Regions from separate parts of the Stenotrophomonas sp. Steno-Z10-BAI genome, predicted to be linked through region 1. Evidence: predicted binding sites of a transcription regulator. Region 1 holds the regulator's gene; the other holds the start of a gene.

Region 1 (8,698 bases):
TGCGCAAGCTGAAGATGACCCGTGAAGAGCTGCGCCGGGAAATGAAGGAAAGCGAGGGCAGCCCCGAGGTCAAGGGCCGTATCCGCCAGCTGCAGCAGCAGATGTCCAACCGCCGGATGATGGAAGCGGTGCCCACGGCCGATGTCGTGGTGGTCAACCCCACCCACTACGCGGTCGCCCTGAAGTACGAAGGCGGAAAGATGGGCGCGCCTACCGTGGTCGCCCTGGGCGTGGATGAAACCGCCCTGCGCATCCGTGAAGTGGCCGACGGCAACAAGGTCGCCATCGTCTCCGCCCCGCCTTTGGCACGCGCCTTGTATCGGGAAGGTCAACTTGGAAAGGAAATTCCCGTGAGACTGTATTCGGCCGTGGCCCAGGTGCTCTCCTACGTCTACCAGCTGCGCAGCTGGGGGACCGGCCCGATGCCGGCGGCACCGAGCATCGATATCGATGAATTCGGCAAGGGAGGCCGCCCATGAGCGCGCAACCTGCCGGGATGAACGTGCGCCGCGCGCTGGACATGATCCGCCACGGGCTGGGTGCCCCGCTGATCGTGCTGGCCCTGCTGGCCATGGTGGTGGTGCCGCTGGCACCGCCGGTGCTCGATGCACTGTTCACCTTCAACATCGCCATCTCGCTGATGGTGCTGCTGGCGGTGGTCTACGTGAAGCGCCCGCTGGACTTCACCATCTTCCCGATCGTGCTGCTGGTCACCACGATGCTGCGGCTGGCCTTGAACGTGGCCTCCACCCGCGTGATCCTGCTCAACGGCCAGAACGGCCACGAAGCAGCCGGCAAGGTGATCGCCTCGTTCGGTGAGTTCGTGATCGGCGGCAACTACGCGGTCGGCATCGTGGTGTTCGCGATCCTGACCATCATCAATTTCGTGGTGATCACCAAGGGTGCCGGGCGCGTCTCCGAAGTGACCGCACGCTTCATCCTCGATGCCATGCCCGGCAAGCAGATGGCGATCGACGCCGATCTCAACGCCGGTTTGCTGACGCGTGAAGAGGCCAAGGCCCGTCGTGAGGAGGTCCGCGAGGAAGCCGACTTCTACGGTGCGATGGACGGTGCCAGCAAGTTCATCCGCGGCGATGCGATCGCCGGCATCCTGATCCTGTTCATCAACCTGGTCGGTGGCCTGGCGGTCGGCGTGCTCCAGCACGGCATGCCGTTTGGTGATGCCGCCGCGACCTACACCCTGCTCTCCATCGGTGACGGCCTGGTCGCCCAGCTCCCGGCGCTGCTGGTGTCCTCGGCGGTCGCCATGCTGGTCACCCGCGCCTCGCGCTCGCAGGACATGGCCCAGGCCATGATGGGCCAGGTGTTCGGCCAGTACCGCGCGCTGACCATCGCCGCCGCGATTCTGGCGGTGGTCGGCCTGGTGCCGGGCATGCCCAACGTCGCCTTCTTGACGCTGGCCGCGATCCTCTTCTTCATCGCCTGGAAGGCCTGGAAGAAGAGCACGGCCGAAGCCCGCGCCGCCGAATCTCCCGCCGCCAACCGTTCCGATACCCTCGGCCTGCCCGGCGCGGCGCCCTCGCCCACCGCCGAGCTGACCTGGGATGAGCTGCGCCCGGTCGATCCGCTCGGCCTGGAAGTCGGCTACCGTTTGATTCCGCTGGTGGACAAGAACCAGGGCGGCGAGCTGATGGCGCGGATCAAGGGCGTGCGCCGCAAGCTCACCCACGACATCGGCTTCCTGATTCCCTCCGTGCATATCCGCGACAACCTGGAACTGCCGGCCACCGCGTATCGCCTGCTGATCCACGGCGTGCCGGTGGCCACCGCCGAGATCCACCCCGACCGCGAACTCGCGTTGGACCCGGGCAGCGCCCTGGGCACGCTGGAGGGCATCGCCGGCAAGGATCCTGCCTTCGGGCTGGATGCGACCTGGATCCAGCCACACCAGCGTGCCAATGCCGAATCGATGGGCTACACCGTGGTCGACCCGGCCACCGTGGTCGCCACCCATCTGTCGCACCTGATCCGCGAGCACGCCCCGGAGCTGCTTGGCCATGAAGAAGTGCAGCAGTTGCTGGCCAACCTGGCCAAGAGCGCGCCGAAGCTGGTCGAAGATCTGACACCCAAGTCGCTGCCGCTGTCGGCCGTGGTGCGCGTGCTGCAGAACCTGCTGATCGAACGCATTCCGATCCGCCAGCTGCGCAAGATCGTTGAATCGCTGGTGGAAAGCGCGCCGACCAGCCAGGACCCGGCCGTGCTCACCGCTGCCGTGCGCAATGCGCTGGGCCGTTTCATCGTGCAGGAGATCGCCGGGATGTCGCCGGAGCTGCCGGTCTTCACCCTCAACCCGCAACTGGAACGCGTCTTGCAGGAGTCCACACAGGGCAACGGCGCCGCGCTGGAACCCGGACTCGCCGAGCGACTGCATCAAAGCCTGGCCGAATGTGTCGGCAAGCAGGAAGCGAAGAACGAGCCGGCGGTCGTGCTGGTGCCCGGCCCGGTACGTGCCGCGCTGGCACGGCTGGTACGCCACAGCGTCCCCTCGCTGTCCGTACTCGCATACAGCGAGGTGCCCGAGGACAAACGGTTGAAGCTGGTCGGCACGATCAGTTGAGCCGGACACCCGACGGCACCGCGACAGAAAACAGACACCTCATTCGATTTCACCGCAGCAGGAAATAAAGGGACTCCCTGACCGTGCAGACCACCGACAACCAGCGTTTCCCTTCCACCACTCCGCCGCCCCAGTCCCGGTACCACAGCATGAAAATCAAACGCTTCGTCGCCTCCGATATGCGCTCGGCCATGAACCTGGTGCGCAAGGAACACGGGCCGGACGCAGTGATCCTGTCCAACCGCCGGATCGCCGAAGGTGTCGAAATCGTGGCGGCGGCCAACTACGACGAAAGCGCCGTGCAGCGTGCGCTGGAAGCGGCCCGCAAGGACGTCGCGCCGCCGGCACCGCGCCCGCGCAGCGCCGCCGATGCCGTGATTGCCGCGGTGACCCGCCGCAAGGCCCCGGTCGCCACGCCCGAGCCGGTGGCCGCAACCACCTCGGCCGTGGCCGCACTGGCCCGCGCCGCCGTCGGCGCGACCGGTCGCACCCTGGATACCGCCAACGAAATCGTGCCGCCGCCGGGCAGCGACGGTTTCGCTGCCACCCTGGCCCGCGCCAGCGTCAGCCCTGCCGTCAATGAACCGTCGCTGCCGGAGCAGATCTTCGCGCCGTTCAACGTCGAGCAGGCCGCGGCCGCCTCGCCTGCCGCACCGGTAGACGCCGTCGCCGCACCCGCCCCGATCAACCGCGCCCGCTTCGTGATCGATCCGCCGCTGGAGGAGTCGGACGAGACCTTGCTGCCGGTCGCCGCTGCGCTCGCGCCCTTGCCGATCGTCGCTGCTGCCCTGCCGCCGGCCCTCCCGCTGCCGATCGCCGAGACCATCATCGCCGCCGCCAATGAACCGGCACCGGTCGTGGCCAGCGTGCCGGAACTGACGGTCATCCAGCGCGATGACGAAGAAATCCGCCAGCTGCGCCATGAAGTGGCCGGCATGCGCCATGTCATCGAGCGCGAGATGCACCGCTTCACCGATGAGCGCCTGCGCGGCTCGCCGGTGCGCGCCGCCGCACTGGACCTGATGGACGAATACGGCTTCGACGCCGGCATCAGCCGCGACGTGGCCATGCAGATTCCGCTGGATACCGAGGCCCACCGTGGCCGCGGCCTGATGCTCGGCCTGCTCTCCAAGAAGCTGCCGATCGCCCCGGTCGATCCGCTGGAAGCCGGCGGCGTGATCGCCCTGGTCGGCCCCACCGGCGCCGGCAAGACCACCACCATCGCCAAGCTGGCCTCGCGTTTCGCCGAGGCGCATGCCGCCCGCGATGTCGCCCTGGTCACCACCGATACCGGCCGCATCGGCGCCCGCGAGCAGCTGTACGGCTTCGGCCGCCAGCTCGGCATCGCCGTCCACGAGGCCAGCAGCGGCAGCGATCTGAACCAGCTGCTGGAACGCCTGAAGGACTACAAGCTGGTCCTGATCGACACCGCCGGCCTGGGCCCGCGCGACCGCGCCCTGGCGGCCCAGCTGCAGTGGCTGCGTGCCGCCGAGCAGATCCGCACCCTGCTGGTGCTGCCGGCCAACACCAGCTTCGGCGACATGGACGAGGTGGTCCGCCGCTTCAGCGCCGCCAACCCGCAGGGCGTGGTGCTGAGCAAGCTGGACGAAACCGGCCGCTTCGGTACCGCCCTGTCGGTGGCCGTGGATCACCGCCTGCCGATCACCTGGGTCACCGATGGCCAGGACGTTCCTGAAGACCTGCACCGTGCCAGTGCGGCCAATCTTGTACTTCGCCTTGAAGATTTGCGCCGCGCGGCCGATATGCCCTGCAACCCGGAGTTGAACCATGCCGTCGCGTGAGTACGCCAAGCTGACCAAGACCTTCCCGTTGTCGGCTACCCGAAGCCAGCCGCTGGGCCCGGTCCGCACCATCGCCGTCACCGGCGGCAAGGGCGGCGTGGGCAAAACGAACGTTTCGGCCAATCTGGCCGTGGCGCTGGCGGACATGGGCAAGCGCACGCTGCTGCTGGATGCCGACCTCGGCCTGGCCAACATCGACGTGATCCTCGGCCTGCAGCCGAAGGTGACCCTGGCCGACCTCGTCGCCGGGCGCTGCACGCTGGAAGAAGTGATCATGGAAGGCCCTGGCGGCGTGCTGGTGGTCCCGGCCGCCTCCGGCCGCCGCCACATGGCCGAGCTGCAGCCGGCCGAGCACGTCGGCCTGGTCAACGTGTTCTCCGAGCTCGAGCGCGAGCTGGACATCATGATCGTGGATACCGCCGCCGGCATCAACGATGGCGTGCTGACCTTCTGCCAGGCCGCACAGGACACCGTGGTGGTGGTCTGCGATGAGCCGGCCTCGATCACCGACGCCTACGCGCTGATCAAGGTCCTCTCGCGCGAGCGCGGCGTGGACCGGATCCAGGTGGTGGCCAACATGGTGCGCGACCCGAACGAAGGCCGCGTGCTGTACGAAAAGCTGAGCCGCGTCTGCGAGAAGTTCCTCGCCGATGTCTCGCTGAACTACCTGGGCTGCGTGCCGCAGGATGACTGGCTGCGCCTGTCGGTGCAGCGCCAGCAGCCGGTGGTGAAGGCCTACCCGTCCAGCCCGGCCGCCCTGGCGCTGACCGAGATCGCGCGCCGCACCGCCCGCTGGCAGGCCCCGACCGAGCCGCGTGGCGGGGTCGAATTCTTCCTGGAACGCATCCTCAAGCAACGCGGGGTGACGGTATGAAGGGCGCAGCACAATACAAAGAGGTCCAGCGGACCGCGGCCAACGAGTGCATTGCCCAGCACTCGGATCTTGTCCGCCGCATCGCCCACCATCTGGCGGCACGTTTGCCAGCCAGCGTGGAGGTCGACGACCTGATCCAGGCCGGCATGATGGGCCTGATCGAGGCCTCGCGCAGCTACGACGCCGACCAGGGCGCCTCGTTCGAAACCTACGCCTCGATCCGCATCCGCGGTTCGATGATCGATGAAATCCGCCGTGGCGACTGGGTGCCGCGCTCGGTGCACCGCCGCGCCCGCGATGCCGCCGCGACCATCCGTCGCCTGGAGCAGAGCACCGGCCGTGCCGCCAGCGCCACGGAAGTGGCCGCCGCGATGGACATGCCGCTGCCGGATTACCTGCGCCTGATGGAAGACGCCTCGCGGGGCCAGGTGCTGAGCCTGGAATCGCGGATCGAGGACCAGGGCGAACTGGACACCGTCGCCCAGGGCGGCCCGACCCCGCAGCAGGTGCTGGAGCGCGGCGAGTTCGGGCGTGAGCTGGGCAACGCGATCGGCCTGCTGCCCGAGCGCGAACAGCTGGTGCTGTCGCTGTACTACGAGCAGGAACTGAACCTGAAAGAGATCGGCGCCGTGTTGGGTGTCAGCGAATCGCGCGTGTGCCAGATCCATGGCCAGGCCGTGCTGCGCCTGCGGGGCCGGCTGAAGATCTTCGAGGCGGCAGACGCCGGCCTCGAGAACCATTGAAATCGAGGAAAGTGCTTTGAACAAGAACATGCGTATCCTGATCGTCGACGACTTCTCGACCATGCGTCGTATCGTCAAGAACCTGCTGGGCGATCTGGGCTTCACCAATACGGCCGAAGCCGAGGACGGGCATGCCGCGCTGGCGTTGTTGCAGAGCCAGCCGTTCGATTTCGTGGTCACCGACTGGAACATGCCGGTCATGACCGGCATCGACCTGCTCAAGGCCGTGCGTGCCGACGCCAAGCTCAAGACGCTGCCGGTGCTGATGGTGACCGCGGAAGCCAAGCGCGAGCAGATCATTGAAGCGGCGCAGGCCGGCGTGAACGGGTACATCATCAAGCCGTTCACCGCCCAGACCCTGGAAGAAAAGCTCGGCAAGATCTTCGAACGCCTGGCGGCGAGCGCCTGATGGAAACCCTGAGCGACAAATCCGCGCTGGTGCAGCGCCTGCAGGATGCCCTGGCCGCGCTGGAAAGCGGTGACGAAGCCGGTTGGCGCCGGGAAATCGACGCCCTCGCCGCGCTGCGCACGCAGCCGATGATGGCCGGCCTGAACCGCCTGGCCCGCGAGCTCGGCCAGGCCTTGGGCGAGCTGCCCAGCCTGCCCAGCGAAGCCGGCGAGCTGGATGACGCCTGCGCGCGCCTGGACCACGTGGTGGCGATGACCGAACAGGCCACCCACCGCACGCTGGACCTGGCCGAAGAATGTCGCTCGCTCACCGAACAGCTGCGCGCCAACGGGTTGACGCCCGACCAGGGCCAGCAACTGGACCGGATCCGCCACAACCTCACCGAAATCGCGCTGACCCAGAGCTACCAGGACCTGACCGGGCAGATCATCCGCCGCGTGGTCGGGATCGTGCGTCGCGTGCATGAGGGCTTCGGTGCGCTCGGCCTGCCCCCGCAGGAAGACGAGAACAAGCGCGACAACAACGGCCTGGCCGGCCCGGCCCTGAAGGGCCTGGATCGCCATGCGGTGTCACAGAACGACGCCGACGACCTGCTCTCGGACCTGGGACTGTAACGATCATGAGTGCTGTGCCAGACGATATCGCTGCCGACTTCATCCTCGAGGCCCAGGAAATCCTGGATCGCCTCGGCGAACAGCTGGTGTCGCTGGAGCAGGCGCCCCAGGATGCCGACCAGCTCAACGCCGTGTTCCGTGGCTTCCACACGCTCAAGGGCGGTGCCGGCTTCCTCGGCATCCAGGCGATGGTCGAGCTGTGCCACGCCGCCGAGGAAACCCTCGGCATGGCCCGCTCCGGCCAGGCCACGCTGCAGGCCCACCACTTCGATGCGGCCCAGCAATCGCTGGATTACCTGCAGTCGATGCTGGATTCGGTCTCGGCCGGGACCGAGCCGGGCTACGCCCCGCCGGAGCTGATCGCCCAGTTCGACGTCAGCGGGCCGGCCACGCCGGCGCCGGCGGCCGCCACCACGGCCAGCGGCGGCGAGATGATCACCGATGATGAGTTCGAGGCGCTGCTCGACCAGTTGCATGGCGGTGCCGCACCGACCGCCATCGCGGCCCCGAAGAAAGATGACGGCCTGATCGGCGAGGACGAGTTCGAAGCCCTGCTGGACCAGCTGCACGGTGGCGCTGTTCCCGGCGCCAAGGCCGGTGCCGCCGCGCCGGTGGCTGCACCGCGGGCCGTGGCTGCGCCGGCCGCACCGGGCGCCAAGCCGGCCCCGGCCAAACCGGTCGCCGAAGCCGAACACACCGTGCGCGTGGACACCAAGCGCCTGGATGCGATCGTCAACCTGATCGGCGAGCTGGTGCTCTCACGCAACCGGCTCAAGACCCTGCGTGCGCGCCTGCACGATGAAGAGCTTGACCGTGCGGTCTCCACGTTGGACATCGCCACCGCCCGCCTGCAGTCGGCGGTCATGCGCACCCGCATGCAGCCGGTCGGCAAGGTGTTCTCGCGCTTCCCCAAGGTGGCGCGCGATGTCGCGCGCTCGCTGAAGAAGGAGGTCGAACTTGAGCTGATCGGTGCGGAAACCGAGCTGGACCGCAACCTGGTCGAAGCGCTGGCCGATCCTCTGGTCCATCTGGTCCGCAACGCGATCGACCACGGCGTGGAAATGCCGGACCTGCGCGAGGCCCAGGGCAAGCCGCGCAGTGGCCACGTGCGCCTGTCCGCGCAGCAGGAAGGCGACTACGTCAGCATCGAAGTGCAGGACGACGGCGCGGGTATCGACCCCGAACGCCTGCGCCAGAAGGCACGCGAGAAGGGCTTGATCGATCCGGAAGCCGCTGCCCGCCTGAGCAGCGAGGAGTGCCTGCACCTGGTGTTCCTGCCCGGTTTCTCGACCAAGCAACAGGTCACCGACATCTCCGGCCGCGGCGTGGGCATGGACGTGGTCCAGTCCCGCATCCGCGAGCTCAGCGGCCAGATCCAGATCCAATCCGAGCTGGGCCGCGGCAGCCGCTTCATGATCCGCGTGCCGCTGACCCTGGCGATCCTGCCGACCCTGCTGGTGCAGGCCGGCGAAGACGTCTACGCCCTGCCCCTGGCCCGCGTGATGGAGGTGCTGCATGCCCCCAACACCTCCCTGGGCTGGTTCGACGGCCGCGCCGTGCTGGACCGCAAATCGCACACGCTGGCGCTGGTCGATCTGCGCCACTGGCTCGATGTCGAGCCGATGCCGTCCTCGCTGCTGACCATCGTCGTACTGCAGGCCGGTGAAGCCCGCTTCGG
Region 2 (8,698 bases), on a different contig from region 1:
GCCCGCCTGCAACGGCTGGAGAACGATGGCCTGCCGCAGCACGAGGCACGCTTCTTCGATCTGCTGCAGAGCCAGAGCAAGAACAACCTGCTGGCCCTGCAGCGGCACACGGCCGAGGCGCGCAAGTCGATCGCCCAGCGCCTGGACGAGGTCAATGCCTCGCTGGAGCAGGTGCCGTTCAACCGCGGCACCCTGCTGACCATCGAACTCACCGATCGCCGCCTGCCTGAAGTGCTGGAGTTCCACCAGCGCCTGCGCGACGTGCTGTCCCAACAGCAGACCGACCAGCGCGAACTGGCCGAAGCACAGTTCGCGGTCCTGCGTGAGCTGGTCGCCAAGCTCGGCTCGCAGGAAGGCGAGGACAAGCGCTGGCGCGAGCTGGTGCTGGACGTGCGCCTGCATGTGGAATTCGTCGGCGTCGAGCTCGACGCCGCCACCCGCCAACAGGTGGAGATCTACCGCAGCGGTGCGGGCAAGTCCGGCGGCCAGCGCCAGAAGCTGGCCACCACCTGCCTGGCGGCCGCGCTGCGCTACCAGCTCGGTGGCGCCGACGGCCAGCTGCCCAGCTACGCGGCGGTGGTGCTGGATGAAGCCTTCGACAAGGCCGACAACGAATTCACCGCGCTGGCGATGAACATCTTCGACAACTTCGGGTTCCAGATGGTCGTGGCCACCCCGCTGAAGTCGGTGATGACGCTGGAGCCGTTCATCGGCGGTGCCTGCTTCGTGGAGATCAGCGGTCGCCACGACTCCGGCGTGCTGCTGATCGAGTACGACGACGAAGGCAAGCGCCTGAAGCTGCCCGAGCGTGCCCGCGCCGGCGAGACGACGGCGGCACCGGCACCGGCACCGGCCGTGATCGCCGCGCCTGCCGTGGTGGATGCCCCCGAGGTGATGGCCAACGAGGTGATGGCTGCCTCGGTCGACGAGGACGCCCACGTCGAGGCCGAGGTCGAGGGCGTGGACGCACCGGCAGCCGTGCCGGCATCCCGCGCGAAGAAGGCTGCGCCCCAGGTACCGGCGAAGAAAGCGGCAAAGAAGACGGCCACCAAGGCCGTACCCAAGGCGGCCGCAAAGAAGCCGGCCAAGCCCAGGCGCTGAGCAACCAACGGGTCAGCCCCAGGGCTGGCCCGTCCGGCTAACCGCCGAAGGTATCCCAGCCCATCCGGGCGATCAGCACCACCACCAGGCCGACGAACAGCTTGCGGATGAAGGGCGTGCCACCGCGCAGCGCCATCCGCGTGCCGACCACCGAGCCGATGATGTTGGCCGCGGCCATCGGCAGCGCGAACAGCCACAGGATGTTGCCGGTCGGCACGAAGAAGGAGATCGCCGCCACGTTGGTCGCCAGGTTCACCACCTTGGAGGCGGCAGACGCCCGCAGGAAGTCCAACCCGAAGAAGCGCACGAACAGGAAGATCAGGAAGCTGCCGGTGCCGGGCCCGAAGAAGCCGTCATAGAACCCGATCACCGCACCGATCGCCAACGCGGTGACCAGCTCCTTGCGGCCGATCTCGCGCGGGCGGTGCAGGGCACCGAAGTCCTTCTTCCACAGCGTGTAGCCGAGCATCGCCACCAGCAGCACGAGCACCAGCGGGCGCACCGCATCCTTGGGCAGCAGGCTGACCGCCGTGGCCCCGGCGAAGGAGAACACGAAGGCCGTGCCGGCCGCGAACAATACCGGCCGCCACGGGAAGCGCACATTGCGCGCGTAGCGGAACGCGGCGGCGGCCGTGCCGAACATCGAGCTGAACTTGTTGGTGCCGAACAGCATCGCCGGCGTGTGCTGCGGCAGGACCGTGAACAACCCGGGCAACTGCACCAGCCCACCGCCGCCGACGGCGGCATCCACCAGGCCGGCGATGAAGGCGATCGCCACCAACCACAACAGTTCAGGGGGAACCAGCTCAAGCACGGCGGCACATCGCGGCAGAAGGCGCGCCAGCATACGCCCGGTCATCGCGCGACAATACCCCCATGACCACCGCCCTCTCCGATCCCTGTCCCTGCGGCCACCCACTGGCCTACACCGCCTGCTGCGGCCTCTACCACGCCGGCACACCCGCGCCGGATGCCGAAGCGCTGATGCGCTCGCGCTACAGCGCCTACGTGCGCCACCTGGCCGCGTACCTGCTGGCCAGCTGGCACCCGTCCACGCGCCCGGCCGAGCTGTCGCTGGACGAAGCACCCGGCCAGCGCACCCAGTGGCTGGGGCTGACGATCCACGCACATACCCGCTCAGATGCCGACCACGCCCAGGTCCGCTTCACCGCGCGCTACAAGGTCGGCGGCGGCAGTGCGGTGAAAATGCTCGAACACAGCCGCTTCGTCCGCGAAGACGGCCGCTGGTTCTATCTCGACGCGTTGCCCTGAGCCAGCGCGGTGGCGCGCACCGGCACGGTGCCCTGCTGCCCAAGCGCACGCACACAGTTGCGGCCGGCGTCCTTGGCTGCATACAGGGCCTGGTCGGCGGCCTTGAGCACTGCCTGCGGGCTGTCGGCGACCCGGCTGTCGGCCACGCCGATGCTCACCGTCACCTGCACCACCTCGCCACTGCCACCGCGTCCACGCTGCAGCTGCCCCACCGCATCGTCGCGGCTGCGCGCGGCCCGGTCACGCAGATGCATGCGGACGCCTTCGATCCTGGCGCGGATTTCCTCCACCGACGCCACGCAGGCCGGGGCAGGGCGATCCAGGAACACCAGCGCGAACTCTTCGCCGCCGTAGCGGAATGCGCGGCCACCGCCCCCGATCTCGGACAGGCGCGCGGCCACCAGCTTGAGCACGTCATCGCCGGCATCGTGGCCGTGGGTATCGTTGAAGCGCTTGAAGTGATCCACGTCCACCATGGCGATGGTGTAGGTGGCCCCGACCCGCTGCAGGCATTCATTGAACGCGCGGCGGCCGGGCAATCCGGTGAGTTCATCGCGGAAGGCCATGTGGAAGGCTTCCTGCAGCATCGCCGAGATGACCAGCAACAGCGCCATGCAGCTGACGGCGGGCAGCAGGGCCGGTGAGACGAACACCCGTGGCAGCATCCACCACAGGCAGAGCAGGGCGATCAGCAGGGCGGTGTGCAGCGGCCGGGGCTGGCGCCAGGCCTGTACCGCCAGCGCGGCCGTCGTCACCGCGAACAACAGCGCAGGCAGCTGGGCCAGCGCATTCCAGCCACTCGGCAGCCACGGCAGGTGGCGGTCCGACAACAAGGCATGCATGCCGACCGGGCCTTGTGCGGCCATCAGCAGGAAAATGCCGAGGGCCGTCCCGCTGACCACGCCACGCAGCAACAGGTCCTGGCGCAGCCGTCCGCGTTCGGGCCACAGCCCATGCAGCAGGAACAGCAGTGGCAGCCACCACGACACCGCGTGGAAGATCAGTGGGGTCAGCGCCGAAACAACGCCATCGCGCAGGAACGTGCCGACCACACCATGCAGCAGGGCGAACGCCGAGGCGATGGCCAGCATCAGGCACAGCGCCCGGACGCGGTTGTAGATCAGCGCCAGGCCGACACCCAGGCAGGCCAGCACCATCGGCAGCAGGCGATGCACCGAACTGCCGGCTTCCGCCGCGGGGGTGGCGGCCCACAATCCCAGCGCCACCAGTACTGCAGGCAGCACGAACAGATAGTGACTGGGCTGGCGTAGCAGATGCGTCCGCAAGAAGGGGTCCACGTGGTGGCCGGCGCGCCGTGGCTGCAGCGTGCAAACCGGACTACACAGGCGATGGGTCTTCCCCGGTAGCGGCCTGCGCGTATTCAACTTGAGCAATGTCACCGAATCGATGCGGTGCCATGACGTGGCACTCACCCCGGCTGGTCGATCCTCACCGCAATGAATACCGCCGTCGCTGCCGCACTACCGCACACTGCCGCCCCGCCATCGCCGCTGGCCGTCCGCTACGCCACCGTGCGTGCACGCACGCTCGCGCTGGCCGCACCGCTCAGTGCCGAAGATGCCATGGTCCAGAGCATGCCCGACGCCAGCCCGGCGAAATGGCACCTGGCCCATACCACGTGGTTCTTCGAGCGCTTCGTGCTGGCGACGCGCCCCGGCTACGCGCCGATCGATGCGGACTGGCACTACCTGTTCAACAGCTACTACCAGAGCATTGGCCCGGCCCATGCACGCCCACAGCGCGGCCTGCTCTCGCGCCCGACGCTGGACGAGGTGCTGCACTTCCGCGCGGAGATCGATCAGCGCGTGCTCGCCGCACTGCAGGCCGGCAATCTGAGCGAGCAGGCCCAGCATCAGCTTCTGCTCGGCCTGCACCATGAGCAGCAGCACCAGGAACTGCTGCTGACCGATATCAAGCACGCGTTCTGGTCCAACCCGCTGCAGCCGGCCTATCGCGCGGATCTTGTCGCGGCGCCGGCCCGTGCGCTGCCGCTGCGGTGGCTCAGCAGTCCCGAACAGATCGTGGAGATCGGCGCGCCGGTCTGGCCCACCCGCCCCACGTTCGCCTATGACAACGAATCGCCGGTCCACCGCGCCTTGGTGCCCGCGCATGCGCTGGCCAACCGCCCGGTCAGCAATGAGGAGTACCGCCAGTTCGTGCAGGCCGGTGGTTACCGCGAGCCGCGCTGGTGGATGAGCGAAGGCTGGACGCTGTGCCAGGAACAGCAGTGGCAGCACCCGCTGTACTGGGATGACGCGCTGGCGCGCGAGTTCACCCTCGGCGGCTGGCGTGCGCTCGACCCCCACGCACCGGTCTGTCATCTCAGCTATTTCGAAGCCGACGCCTACGCGCGTTGGTGCGACGCCCGCCTGCCCACGGAGTTCGAGTGGGAAGCGGCGACGGCCGGCCGCGCCCTGCGTGGTCGCTTTGCCGACGCCGATGCGCTGCACCCGGGCGGCGCGGAGGAGGAGGGCGACATCGTCCAGCTGTTCGGCGATGTCTGGGAATGGACCAGCAGCGCCTATGGGCCGTATCCAGGCTTCCGCACCTTCCCGGGCAACCTCGGCGAGTACAACGGCAAATTCATGTGCGGGCAGTGGGTGCTGCGCGGGGGCAGCTGCGCCACCCCGGCAGATCACCTGCGCGCCAGCTACCGCAATTTCTTCGCGCCGTCGGCCCGGTGGCAGTTCGCCGGCCTGCGCCTGGCCCGGGACGCCGCATGAGTTCGGTCCGTGATGCACTCCAAGCGCTGACCGATCTGCAGCCGGATAGGGACCAGATCACCGCCGACATCCTGCGTGGCCTGTCCTCCACACCGCGGCAGCTGCCCTCCAAGTACTTCTACGATGCGCAGGGCTCGGCGCTGTTCGAGCAGATCACCCAGCAGCCGGAGTACTACCCGACCCGCACCGAGCTGCAGCTGCTGCAGGACTGCGCGCGTGACATTGCCAAGGTGGTCGGCCCACGGCTGCATGTGGTCGAGCTCGGCAGTGGCAGCGGGCGCAAGACCGAACTGCTGCTGCATGCGCTGCGGGACCCGGTCGCCTACACCCCGATCGAAATCTCCCGCGCTGCGTTGCTGGACAGCATCACCCGGCTCGCGCCCTCGCTGCCAGAGATCGAAATGCTGCCGGTCTGCGCGGATTTCACCCAGCCGGTGCAGTTGCCATCGCCGCAGCGCGATCCGGCCCGCCACCTGGTGTTCTTCCCCGGCTCGACCCTGGGCAACTTCGCCCATGACGACGCCATCGCACTGTTGAAGGCGATGCGCCAGACCATGGGCCCGGATGGCATGGCCCTGATCGGCATCGACCTGCACAAGGACGCGGCGCTGATCGAAGCGGCGTACAACGATGCCGCCGGGGTCACCGCCGAGTTCACCCTCAATCTGCTGCGCCGGCTCAACCGCGACATCGGCAGCGATTTCGATCTGGAGGGCTTCCGCCACCGCGCCCGCTACAGCGTGCCGCGCCTGCGCATCGAAACCGAGCTGATCAGCCAGCGCGACCAGCGCGTGCAGCTGGATGGGCAGAGCTTCGATTTCGCCGAAGGCGAAGCGATGACCGTGGAGTACAGCCACAAATACACCGATGCGGTGTTCGCCCGGATGGCCGCGGATGCCGGGCTGCAGGTGACGGCGCACTGGAACGCGACCGATCCCGCCTTCGGCCTGCGCCTGCTGCAGCCGGCCTGACCTGCGCGGCATTGCCGCTATGATGCAGGTCCACTGGCTGCAAGGATTCCGCCAATGCGATGGTCGCCCCTGTTGTTGTCCGGGCTGTGGCTCGGCGTACCCTCGCTCGCGGTCGCCGCGCCGGACGCCTTCTCCACGTGCCTGGTCACCCTCAAGGCCCAGGCCGGCAAGCAGGGCATCCCGGCTGAGCGTTTCGACGTGCTCACCGCCGGGCTGACCCCCGATCCCAGCGTGCTGCCGCTGCTGGATGCGCAGCCGGAGTTCACCACCCCGTTGTGGGACTACCTGGCCGCGCTGGTGGATACCCAGCGCGTCGATGACGGGCGCGCCCGTCTGATCGAGCACCGTGATCTGCTGGCCCGTGTTTCGGCCGAGTACGGCGTCGATCCGGCCACCATCGTCGCGGTCTGGGGCGTAGAGAGCGATTACGGGCGCGTGTTCGGCAAGCGCCCGCTGCTGCAGTCGCTGGCCACGCTCTCCTGCGAAGGCCGCCGCCAGCCCTTTTTCCGCGGTGAACTGCTGGCCCTGATCAAGCTGATCGATGCCGGCGACCTGCGCGCCGAGGGCCTGACCGGCTCGTGGGCCGGCGCCTTCGGCCACACCCAGTTCATGCCGTCTACCTATGCGCGTATCGCGGTGGATGGTGACGGTGATGGTCGTCGCGATCTGGTCGCCTCCATTCCCGATGCGCTGGCCTCCACCGCCAACTATCTGAAGAAGGCCGGCTGGCGCACCGGGCAGCCGTGGGGCATCGAGGTGAAGATCCCGGCCGGCTTCAACACCGCCCAAGCCGGCCGCACCCAGCGCAAGCCATTGGCCGACTGGCGCGCGCTGGGCATCGTGCCGGTTGCCGGCGGAACGCTGGCGCCGGCCGGGCTGCCCGCCGACAGCACTGCCGCATTGCTGCTCCCGACCGGTGCCAAGGGCCCGGCGTGGCTGGTGTTCCGCAACTACGACGCGATCTACGCCTACAACGCCGCCGAGAGCTACGCCCTGGCGATCGCCACCCTCGCCGATCGCATGCGGGGTGGCCCGGGTATCGTCGCCGCCTGGCCAACCGATGATCCTGGCATCGGCCGTACCGAACGCCGAGAGCTGCAGACCCTGTTGCTGGCCCGCGGCCACGACATCGGTACGGCGGACGGCATGATCGGTACCGCCACCCGCCGCGCCATCCAGGCCGAGCAGCAGCGCCTGGGCTGGGCCCCCGCCGATGGCCGTGCCGGCCAGCGCATCCTCACCGCCCTGCGCGGTGCTCCTCCTTCTTCCACACCGACCATGCCCGCATCCACCGTGTTCACCCTGCCGCCCAACCATGCCCAATACGTCCAGTCGCCGGCCGCGCCGCGCGCTGCCCTGCCCAAGGTGCCCGGACTCAGCCTGGCCGACATCCAGGGCTTCCCCGCGTGGAGGGTCGAGACCCCGTTCGCCACCGCTGCGATCAGCGTGTTCGGTGGCCAGCTGCTGTCCTATGTGCCCAAGGGCGGGCAGGACGTGATGTGGCTCTCGCCGAGCGCCCAGCCGCTGCCGACCCCGATCCGTGGCGGCAGCCCCGTGTGCTGGCCGTATTTCGGCCGCCAGGGGCAGGGCAGTGACGTCCCTTCGCATGGCTTCGTCCGCAACGTGCCATGGACCCTGCAGCAGGCCCGTCGCGAGGCCGATGGGACCATGGTGCTGACCCTGGCCCCGCCGGTGCTGGAGAACCTGGATCTGCGCCTGCGCATGGAACTGCGGATCGGCCGCACCCTGGAACAGCGCCTGATCACTGAGAACACCGGCCGCCAGCCGGTCGCCTTCACCCAGGCCCTGCACAACTACTTCCATGTCAGCGATGCGATGCAGGTCAGCGTGGAAGGCCTGGATGGCCTGTCCTACCTGGACAAGTTCGAGAACTACGCGACCCCGCGCCAGCAGCAGGGCGACTGGAGCCTGCGCGACCCGCGCGATCCCGGCCGCAGCGACCGCATCTATACCCAGGCCGGTGGCCGCTATCTGCTCAAGGACCCGGGCCTGAAGCGCCGCATCGAGATCACCACGAGCGGCAGCCGCTCGCTGGTCGCGTGGAACCCGGGCGAGGCGGGCGCCAGCAAGATGGCCGATGTCGGGGCCGGCTGGCGCAACTATGTGTGCCTGGAGGCGGCCAATGCCGGCCCGGATGTGGTGACCCTGGCGCCGGGTGCGCAGCACGTGTTGCAGCAGACGCTGGCGGTTCGCCCGCTATGAGTACGGTTCCGCCCCCGGCCCGGATCGACGAGAGTGCCGGGAATCCTTATCGCGCGCCCAGCACCGCCATGCACGAGGCCATGATCGACGCCCAGATCGATGCGGCCGTGGCGGTGCATGACCGCCATCCGCTGCTGGCGAAGGCGGTGGGCGACAACTTCGCGTTGTATGCCCGTCGCTGGCATCTGGATGACGCCGGTGGCCGCTGGCCGCGCCCGTGGCACTGGCCGGCCGTCCTGTTTGGCTTCCACTGGCTCATGTACCGGCGCATGTACCTGGTGGCATTGGCGGTGCTGATCGCCGATTTCGCCATTGGCATGGCGATGGTCCTGCTGGACCTGGCGGTGGGCGGCGTCGTGTTATCGCTGGGTGTGCAGCTCTCGCTGG

What was found. Region 1 encodes FliA, which starts transcription of late flagellar genes. Its sites were predicted from a motif close to TAAAGTTTNNCNNNCNNNGGCCGATAA; they were not measured.
Region 2: AC06E9_RS16960 (GGDEF domain-containing protein) is a predicted target of FliA. The motif match lies at 3,737-3,763, and genes of this name have one in related genera.

Annotation. Positions count from the first base shown of each region.
Region 1 covers NZ_JBWJOZ010000002.1:736,811-745,508, forward strand. Annotated here, with positions in the region: gene flhB (flagellar biosynthesis protein FlhB) at 1-479, shown strand, start outside; gene flhA (flagellar biosynthesis protein FlhA) at 476-2,578, shown strand; gene flhF (flagellar biosynthesis protein FlhF) at 2,728-4,380, shown strand; gene AC06E9_RS08135 (MinD/ParA family ATP-binding protein) at 4,367-5,254, shown strand; gene AC06E9_RS08140 (RNA polymerase sigma factor FliA) at 5,251-5,997, shown strand; gene cheY (chemotaxis response regulator CheY) at 6,014-6,406, shown strand; gene AC06E9_RS08150 (protein phosphatase CheZ) at 6,406-7,020, shown strand; gene AC06E9_RS08155 (chemotaxis protein CheA) at 7,026-8,698, shown strand, end outside.
Region 2 covers NZ_JBWJOZ010000008.1:1,833-10,530, reverse strand. Annotated here, with positions in the region: gene AC06E9_RS16975 (ATP-binding protein) at 1-1,101, shown strand, start outside; gene AC06E9_RS16970 (sulfite exporter TauE/SafE family protein) at 1,139-1,915, opposite strand; gene AC06E9_RS16965 (YchJ family metal-binding protein) at 1,978-2,373, shown strand; gene AC06E9_RS16960 (GGDEF domain-containing protein) at 2,352-3,659, opposite strand; gene egtB (ergothioneine biosynthesis protein EgtB) at 3,831-5,117, shown strand; gene egtD (L-histidine N(alpha)-methyltransferase) at 5,114-6,088, shown strand; gene AC06E9_RS16945 (lytic murein transglycosylase) at 6,143-8,311, shown strand; gene AC06E9_RS16940 (DUF2628 domain-containing protein) at 8,308-8,698, shown strand, end outside.